DNA from 3 places in the Shimwellia blattae DSM 4481 genome. Region 2 is predicted to be linked to each of the others. Evidence: predicted binding sites of a transcription regulator. Region 2 holds the regulator's gene; each other region holds the start of a gene.
The links. The regulator Fur, encoded in region 2, represses iron uptake genes when iron is present. The targets are predictions, from matches to a motif close to ATAATAATGAGAACNACTATCAA.

Region 1 (3,246 bases), 2.0 Mb from region 2:
TGCTGGTCGGTTAGGCGCTGCTTCAGCACAAACGAGAACAGCCCGCTGCTGCCGGTAAAATCCCGCTTCCAGTATTCATGCCCCGGGCAGGAGGGGAGCGCCGGGTGGTTCACCCGCGCCACGGCGGGCTGGGCGGCCAGCCACTGCGCAACCTCAATACTGCTTTGCTGGTGCTGGCGCAGCCGGACACCGAGAGTGCGTAAACCGCGGCTGGTCACATAGGCGGTATCCGCATCCACCATCTGGCCCATCAGGTAGGCGTTCTCCCGCAGCTGATCCCAGCAGCGGGCGTTGGACACGGCCGTGCCTATCATGGCGTCTGAGTGGCCGACCAGGTACTTGGTGCCCGCCTGAATGGAGATATCAATACCGGCGTCGAGCGCTTTAAACAGCACCCCGGCAGACCAGGTGTTGTCCATGATGATCACCGCCTCCGGGGCGGTGGCGCGAATGGCGGCCACAATGGCCGGAATATCGTGAATCTCCATGGTGATCGAACCGGGGGACTCCAGAAAGACCACCCGGGTATTGGGCTGTATTTTTTCCGCAATACCGGCGCCGATCAGTGGGTCAAACCAGCTGGTGGTCACCCCGAGTTTTGCCAGAATTTTGCTGCAGAAGTCCTGGCTGGGTTCGTAGGCGGTGTTGGTCATCAGCACGTGATCGCCCTGTTCTACAAAGGCGAGGATCGTATTGGCAACTGCCGCCGCCCCGCAGGGGAACAGGGCGCACCCGGCACCGCCTTCCAGCTCGCACATGGCTTCCTGGAGTGAGAAGTGGGTCAGCGTGCCGCGCCGCCCGTAAAACAGCTCGCCGCTGGCCCGGCCTGCGGTGGCTTTTCGCTTGTCGGCAACGCTGTTAAATACCAGTGAAGAGGCGCGCTGAACCACGCTGTTAACGGCGCCCTGGGTGAAGCGCTTACGGCGCCCGGCATTAACCAGAACCGTGTCGGGGTGTGATGCGCGATAGTGTGAATTGTCGTCTGACGCCATGGTTGCAGCTCCGTTTATCCGTCTGGATGTCTAAATGTCGATATACGTTACCACTTCCCGGCGCCGTTGTGCAGACGCTTTTTTATTGCGCAGTTAAACGCTGAAAAATCAGCAACGGCATTTTTTTACTGCGTAAGCGCAAGGAAAACCGGCAGAAAAAATTGCACTCTGTAAATAGTAATGAGAACGACTATCAATTCGATGCGGTTTTGTTATCATGTGCGGCAGTTTTCCTTATGTTCGTCCTGGAGCGTTAGCGTGGAAGAAAATTTGATGCAGGCGGATCTCTCTGTCCTGGGGATGTATCACCATGCCGATTTAGTGGTAAAAGCGGTGATGATTGGCTTAATACTGGCATCGGTGGTGACCTGGGCGATCTTCTTTAGTAAAGGCGCTGAGTTTATTAAACAGAAACGTCGTCTTAAGCAGGAACAGCAACTGCTCAGTGAGGCGCGTTCCTTTACCCAGGCGCGCGAAATCGTGCAGCAGTTTGCAGAGAACAGCTTCAGCCGCCAGCTGGTTAATGAAGTGCACAACGAGCTGGAGCTCTCTTCCGGCAGCGAAGATAACGAAGGCATTAAAGATCGCAGCGCTTTTCGCCTGGAGCGCAAAGTGGCCGGGGTGGCCCGCTACCTGGGGCGCAGTAATGGCTACCTGGCGACCATCGGGGCGATTGCGCCATTTGTCGGGCTGTTCGGGACCGTATGGGGCATTATGAACAGCTTTATCAGCATTGCTCACAGCCAGACCACGAACCTGTCTGTGGTGGCCCCCGGTATCGCCGAAGCCCTGCTGGCAACGGCTATCGGCCTTGTGGCCGCGATCCCGGCGGTCATTATCTACAATATCTTCTCCCGCACGATCAATGGCTATAAAGCCGATCTGGGCGATGTGGCCGCACAGGTCCTGCTGCTGCAAAGCCGCGATCTGGATTTAAGCGCCAGTTCTGTGCCCTCTGTCAGTGCCCACAGTGCCCAGAAATTACGTATAGGATAATGCCCCGTGGCCATGCATCTGAATGAAAACGCCGGTGAAGATAATGAAATGCACGACATCAACGTTACGCCGTTTATCGACGTTATCCTGGTGTTGCTGATTATCTTTATGGTGGCGGCACCGCTGGCAACGGTGGATGTGAAGGTGAATTTGCCCGCCTCGTCCAGTGAGCCGCAGCCGCGCCCGGAAAAACCCGTGTACCTGTCCGTGAAGGCAGATAAAGCGATGTTTATCGGCAATGAGCCGGTTACCGACGCCACAATGGTCGACACGCTCAACAGCATTACCGCCGGTAAGAAAGACACCACCGTGTTCTTCCGGGCGGATAAAACCGTCGATTACGAAACCCTGATGAACGTGATGGACAGGCTGCGCCAGGCTGGCTACCTGAAGATTGGTCTGGTGGGTGAAGAGGCCGCCACGGCCCACCGCCCGGGCTGAGCCCGCACTACTTGTTACCAGAGCCCCCGCCAGCGCGGGGGCTTTTTTGTATCAGCAAAGGCTTTTGACCACCCGGCACGGGTTGCCGCAGGCCACGGAGCCTGGCGGAACGGAGCGGGTCACCACGCTTCCGGCACCGATCGTGCTACCGGCACCAATGGTGACACCGGGCAGTAAAATACAGCCGCCGCCTATCCAGACATCATCTTCAATGGTGACCGGCCGCGCGCTGCCGATATGCTGGCGGCGCGTGGTGATATCCAGCGGGTGCTGTGCGGTATAGACCTGAACATCCGGGCCGATAAACACATTATTCCCCACCCGGAACGGGGCGCAGTCCAGCAGCACGAAATTGAAGTTAATAAACACGTTATTGCCCAGCACCGTGTTGCAGCCGTAGTCGACCCGCAGCCCCTTTTCTATGTGAACGTTGTCGCCCACGGTGCCAAATATTTTGCGGATCAGCGCATCTTTTTCCCCTTTCTGGCGGGCGGCTAACTGGTTAAACGCATCGGTGCGATCCCGGGTGGTATAGCGGATCTCAACCAGCTCATGATCATTAATGTCGTAGGGCTCCCCGGCGACCATTTTGTCAAATGCACGCATTTCTGGTTCTCAGTGGCGAAAGAATAGGGGGATTAATCCAGATTTCCGGCGCCGGGGCTATGAGGTTGCGCACGGCCGGGCGGATAGTGAATGGATAAAGCAGAATAGCCCATACGCAGCCCCGCCGGAGCGGGGCCGGTGAAGGTTATTTATCTGAAGAGGCCTGCCACAGGTTCAGTTCCCCGTCGGCAACGTACTGGTCTATTTTGTC
Region 2 (3,246 bases):
AAAGCGCAGGAGGCCGCGGCCTACCGGCTGCTGGATCCGACCGATACCTCAAACACCACGGGCGTGCAGTTTTACGATCGCACCGGCTACCTGAACCCGTGCCTGGAATCCTCGCGCCACTTTATTGATAAAGTGATCGGCGAGATCCAGCAGATGCACAAAGAGGCCGGGCTGGCGCTGACGACCTGGCATTTCGGTGGCGACGAGGCGAAAAATATCTACCTCGGCCCGGGGTATACGGATAAGAACAAACCGGAAGCGGGTAAAGGCCAGCTGGATCTCAGCAAACAGGACAAGCCCTGGGCGAAGTCTCAGGTGTGCCAGACCATGCTGAAAGAGGGCAAAGTGGCCGATCTGGAGCACCTGCCGAGCTGGTTCGCCGTGGAGGTGAGCAAGATTGTTAATAAGCACGGTATCGAGAAGATGCAGGCCTGGCAGGACGGCCTCAAAGATGCCAAAGATGCCAGCGCCTTCGCCACGAAACGCGTTGGGGTGAACTTCTGGGATACCCTGTACTGGGGCGGGGCGGATTCGGTCAATGACTGGGCGAACAAAGGCTATGAGGTGACCATCTCTAACCCGGATTATGTCTATCTCGACTTCCCTTATGAAGTGGATCCGCAAGAGCCGGGATATTACTGGGGAACACGCTTTACCGATGAGCGCAAGCTGTTCAGCTTTGCCCCCAATAACCTGCCGCAAAATGCGGAGACCTCCGTCGATCGCGACGGTATGACCTTCGCGGCGAAGTCAGACAAACCCTGGCCGGGCGCTCACGGGATCTCCGCCCAGCTCTGGAGCGAGGTGGTGCGCACAGACGATGAGCTGGAATATCGCCTGTTCCCGCGCCTGATTGCCATGGCGGAGCGTGCCTGGCACCAGGCCGGGTGGGAGCAACCTTTCCAGGCCGGTAAAGAGTATCAGGGGGGCGTCACGCACCATGTGGATACCAAAGCGCTGCACCAGGACTGGGAGCGTTTTGCAAACCTGCTGGGGCAGCGTGAGCTGGCGAAGGTGGATAAAACCACGCTTGCATACCGCCTGCCGGTGCCAGGGGCGCAGGTGGCAGCCGGGGTGCTGGCGGCGAATGTCAGCCTGCCGGGGCTTGGTATTGAATACTCGGTAGATGGCGGAAAGCAGTGGCAGCGCTATCAGGATAATGCCCGCCCGCAGGTCAGCGGTGAGGTGATGGTGCGTACTGTCAGCCCGGACGGTAAACGTACCAGCCGGGCGACAACGGTACGCTGAGTCGCAACGAAAAACGGTGGCCTGGCCACCGTTTTTTTGTCGGTAAAAAACCGGGTATCACCCGGTTATGTTTACTGAGCGTGATTATTTAGAGTCGTCGTGAGCGTGTTCATCCTCACGGCAGTCTCCCTCAGCGCAGTGGCCATACAGATACAGACTGTGGTTGGTCAGGCGAATTCCATGACGCGCCGCAATTTCACGCTGGCGGGATTCAATGGAGTCATCACTGAATTCGATCACTTTGCCGCAATCCAGACAGATCAGATGGTCATGGTGATGCTGCTGGGTCAGCTCAAAAACCGATTTGCCACCTTCGAAGTTATGACGGGTAACAATGCCCGCGTCATCAAACTGGTTCAGCACGCGGTATACGGTGGCTAAGCCAATCTCTTCGCCCATATCGATCAGTCGTTTGTACAGCTCTTCCGCACTGACGTGATGATTAGCAGGCTCCTGTAACACTTCGAGGATTTTCAGCCGGGGAAGTGTGACTTTAAGGCCAGCCTTCTTTAACGCGTTATTATTGTCAGTCATGCGGGAGTTATCCTGTTGCTTAACGATTTAGCCCCCGGAGGGAGTTAAAAGCGGGTACGACAAAAGATGCATGGGTTTCATTATAGAACCGATGGTTATAAATGAAAACCGCGAAACATCACACAAATACAGCCTTCAGAAAACGAATGTCAGTATTGCTTCACAAGAAAAAAACATTCATTAAAGCGACCGTCATTGTACCGCGTTCTGATATAAAGTTAAAAACTTGTAGCAATTCTTGTTATCGGGCAAAACAATCAGGCGGCACTGGCGGGTGGGTGCCAGCGCCGCGCTACCACTCAGGCGTTGATAATATCGCTCAGGTGCATCTCTTCAGAAACCTGCTTAACCCAGGCTTCAACGCGCTGCTGGGTCAGCTCTGGCTGGCGGTCTTCATCGATAGCCAGGCCCACGAAGTGGTTATCATCCACCAGACCTTTAGAGGCTTCAAAGTGGTAGCCTTCTGTTGACCAGTGGCCGACGATAGTCGCCCCGCGTGGCTCGATAATATCGCGCAGGGTGCCCAGCGCATCGCAGAAATATTCTGCGTAATCTTCCTGGTCGCCACAACCAAACAGCGCTACCAGTTTGCCGGTAAAATCAACATCTTCCAGGGTAGGGAAGAAATCATCCCAGTCACACTGCGCTTCACCGTAGTACCAGGTCGGGATACCGAGCAGCAGAATATCGAACGCTTCCAGATCTTCTTTGCTGCTTTTAGCAATGTCATGCACCTCAGCCACATCTTTACCGAGCTGCTTCTGAATCATTTTTGCGATATTTTCGGTGTTGCCAGTGTCGCTGCCGAAGAAAATGCCTGCGATCGCCATGAGTAAGATAACCTCTTGAATCTTAAAATAGGGTGGCTGCTTGATGCCATGGATTGGTCAATGATAGCAGAACAGCTCCTGCAGCGGAAACTGCTATCACCGCCTTGTGCACAGACTGCAACATGGGGCGGATAACGGGGAACGACGGGTTCTCTGTTACCGGGAGGGCGTCTTGCGTAACGTGTCGCTGAGTAAGTCCATCAGCATGGTTTCGATCAGTTCGCTGCGGCTGATACTGCGTGCCTCTGCCAGCTGGTTCAGTGCATCCACGGCGTCACTATTGAGTTTTAACTCCACACGCTTAAGCCCGCGGCTTTTATCGCGTTTGAGCTGGTTCCGTTTATTTATGCGTAACTGTTCGTCACGGGATAACGGATTGGTTTTCGGTCGACCCGGGCGACGTTCGTCTGCGAACAGATCGAGTGTCGTCCGGTCCGTTTGTTCTTTTGCCATGATAAAGAATATTGCCAGGGGAAACAGGCGACGGAGCATTAAGCCCGGGCGTATTAATCAGCGCGCCATCATACAACAGGGAGCAGGGCGCGCCAACGCGTAAGGCTAATCTGAAAATCAGTCGGCGAGTTTTTAGGCGGATTCCTGCCCGGCGGCGAGAAACTGGCGGATCACCCGCAGC
Region 3 (3,246 bases), 1.0 Mb from region 2:
GATCCGGGCGGCAGCCCGGGTGTAGTGCTCCTGGCTGAAGGTGCTGAGCACGTAGCGGCGGGCCTGCTGCCCATAGCGCTGCAGATCTTCCGGGTTGTTGAAAATGCGCAGCAGCGTCTCTTCAAGGGCCTGGTTGAGCTCGCCGTTGAGAACATAGCCGGTCTGGCCCTCTTTCACTGCGTCGCGCAGCTCTCCTACCGGCGTGGCAATCACCGGCAGGGCGGCATTCATCGCTTCATGAACCGCGAGGCACATCCCCTCGTAGCGTGAGGTTTGCAGATAGGCGTGCAGGCCGGTCAGGTAGTGGGTCACATCGGCGGAGAAGCCCGGCAGCCGGACAATATCGCCCAGACCGTGCTGGTCAATTTTATCCTGTAGCGCCTGGCGCTCCGGCCCGTCGCCGAGGATAGACAGCCGCAGGCGATCTGCATATTGCGGGTGGCGGTTGAGAAACCATGCCAGGGCATCAATCAGGCCCGCGTAGTTTTTCACTTCGTGCAGGCGGCCCACGCTCCCCAGCTGTAAGACGGATTTCCCGTCCCAGGCTTCAGCCTGTGGTACCCGGGGGCTGGACTGAAAAAAGGGCCACACCATGACCTGCTCCGGCGGGATGTGCATCTCATCGCGCAGGAAACGTACCACGGTCTGAGAATCACCCACCCACAGGCGCGACATGGCGCGCATCCGGTATGTGTAGCGGCGCACACTGGCGCTGTGTTTGAAGCTGACCACCGGGATCCCGGTAAGGCGACCGGCCCACTGGCCGATACGGGTTCCCCAGCTGAGCGAGGTCCAGATAAGGTCCGGGCGGTCGGTGACCACCCGCGCCAGATAGGCCCCTAAAATCACCGGTAAGGCGCGGCGTTTACTGGCCAGCAGGGTCCAGGAGAGCCCCGCCTCCTGCAGGCGCACGGCGGCACCCATATCCCGGGGTTCACAGGCAATAATTCTGACCTGATGGCCCAGATCCTGTAGCGTTTTGACAATTTGCGGAATAGCAAACTCTGCGCCGCCGGTCTCCAGACTCGTGACAAGATAGTGAATTTTCATGGTTTGCGAATATCCTTTCTGACCCCATCCGGGAAGGCGAGTGCCAGATTAATGCGTGTACGGCGAGCGCATAAAAGGAGCATCACTGTTGCCGCTGTCAGTGCATGGTTACTCGCTTCTGACAGCGTTACCCTTCGGGGGAAAACATGAACTGGTGAAAAGTATATAGTATTTTATCTTATTATTTAGCCATTTTATCTTTCAACAAAATCACAATATGCAGCCCGTTATTTGGAAAAATTACGATACGCATCGTCCACACCGCAAACCTGGTCATTTTTTCGATACTGTAGCCCATCGTATAAATAGGTATTTCCGATACATCTTTGTAACATGCCCATCAGAATAGCTGAGCGCGATTTTTATTTTTTATTTTCAATGCGCTGCGCTTTTTGCTGCTCAAAAAACAACCCGACCGCCAGGGTCTATGCTTAATAAATCAGCTATGGAGTCAGAATCCCCTGTCTCTGCCGGGGTTGTACTGATAATCATTATCATTAACATAAGGTCATAACCGGGGTTGATAACGGAGGGTGTGGTGATGACAACACAAGCGGACATTTTTGAACCCGCAGACTATCGCTGGCGGGGATTGACCATGACACCGGCCGCGGCGGCGCATATCTGCGAGCTTGTGGCGAAGCAGCCGGGGCTTTTGGGGATCCGCCTGCGGGTGAAGCAGAGCGGCTGTGCCGGATTTGGCTATGTGCTGGAGCAGGTTAGCGCACCGGAGCCGGGCGATTTGCTGTTTGAACAGCAGGGCGCCCGCCTGTGGGTGCCGCTAAAAGCGATGCCGCTGATTGACGGCACTGAAGTGGATTACGTTCGCGACGGGCTGAATCAGGTCTTTAAATTTCATAACCCGAACGCTCAGAACGCCTGCGGGTGTGGTGAGAGTTTCGGGGTCTAGCGGGTGGCGGTTATGACAAAAAACAGTGAAGTACGTGACGATGTGCAGGTCTGGAGCGGGGAGCAGCGCAATTACAAAGAGGGCTTTTTCACCCGCCTGGAGACAGACCAGCTGGCCCGGGGGCTCAATGAGGATGTGATCCGGGCTATCTCAGCCCGGCGTAATGAGCCTGAGTGGATGCTGGCGTTTCGCCTCAGCGCCTGGCGCGCCTGGCTGGAGATGGAAGAGCCCCACTGGCTGAAGGCCCACTACGACGCGCTGGACTATCAGAACTTCAGCTACTATTCCGCCCCTTCCTGCGGCCACTGCGACGACAATTGCGACTCCGCCCCGGGGGCAGTACAACAGGTGGCGGACAACCCGTACCTGACCCAAGAAGTTGAGGACGCCTTCACCCAACTGGGGGTGCCGGTCCGGGAAGGCAAAGAGGTGGCGGTAGACGCCATTTTTGACTCGGTTTCCGTGGCGACCACTTACCGCCACCGCCTGGCGGAGCAGGGCATTATTTTCTGTTCATTTGGTGAGGCCATCCAGGAGTACCCGGATCTGGTCCGCCAGTATCTGGGCACGGTGGTGCCTGCGAACGACAACTTTTTTGCCGCGCTGAATGCCGCCGTGGCCTCTGACGGCACGTTTATTTATATCCCCAAAGGGGTGCGCTGCCCGATGGAGCTGTCGACCTATTTTCGGATCAACGCAGAAAAGACCGGCCAGTTTGAGCGCACTATCCTGGTGGCGGATGAGGGCAGCTACGTCAGCTATATTGAAGGCTGCTCGGCCCCGGTGCGGGACAGCTATCAGCTGCACGCGGCGGTGGTTGAGGTGATTATTCTGCGCGATGCAGAGGTGAAATACTCCACGGTGCAGAACTGGTTCCCGGGGGACAGCGATCGCGGGGGGATCCTTAACTTCGTGACCAAGCGCGCCCTGTGTGCCGGTGAAAACAGCAAAATGTCCTGGACCCAGTCGGAAACCGGCTCCGCCATTACCTGGAAGTACCCCAGCTGCATTCTGCGCGGGGATAACGCCATCGGGGAGTTTTACTCAGTTGCGCTGACCAGCGGTAACCAGCAGGCCGATACCGGCACCAAAATGATCCATATCGGTAAAAACACCCGCTCGACCATTATCTCAAAAGGGATCTCTGCCGGTCACAGCCAGAACAGCTACCGGGGACTGGTGAAAATCATGCCCACGGCCACCAACGCCCGCAACTTTACCCAGTGTGATTCCATGCTGATAGGGCCGGACTGTGGGGCTCACACCTTCCCGTATGTGGAGTGTCG

Region 1: exbB (tol-pal system-associated acyl-CoA thioesterase) is a predicted target of Fur. The motif match lies at 1,167-1,189, and genes of this name have one in related genera.
Region 3: sufA (Fe-S cluster assembly scaffold SufA) is a predicted target of Fur. The motif match lies at 1,532-1,554, and genes of this name have one in related genera.

Annotation. Positions count from the first base shown of each region.
Region 1 is NC_017910.1:635,217-638,462, forward strand. Features, by position in the region: gene metC (cystathionine beta-lyase) at 1-992, opposite strand, end outside; gene exbB (tol-pal system-associated acyl-CoA thioesterase) at 1,251-1,988, shown strand; gene exbD (TonB system transport protein ExbD) at 1,995-2,429, shown strand; gene EBL_RS02960 (sugar O-acetyltransferase) at 2,481-3,035, opposite strand; gene mgrA (L-glyceraldehyde 3-phosphate reductase) at 3,181-3,246, opposite strand, start outside.
Region 2 is NC_017910.1:2,768,072-2,771,317, reverse strand. Features, by position in the region: gene EBL_RS13015 (beta-N-acetylhexosaminidase) at 1-1,248, shown strand, start outside; gene fur (ferric iron uptake transcriptional regulator) at 1,333-1,782, opposite strand; gene fldA (flavodoxin FldA) at 2,082-2,612, opposite strand; gene ybfE (LexA regulated protein) at 2,769-3,065, opposite strand; gene ybfF (esterase) at 3,198-3,246, opposite strand, start outside.
Region 3 is NC_017910.1:1,743,282-1,746,527, forward strand. Features, by position in the region: gene EBL_RS08070 (glycosyltransferase family 4 protein) at 1-1,050, opposite strand, end outside; gene sufA (Fe-S cluster assembly scaffold SufA) at 1,592-1,960, shown strand; gene sufB (Fe-S cluster assembly protein SufB) at 1,973-3,246, shown strand, end outside.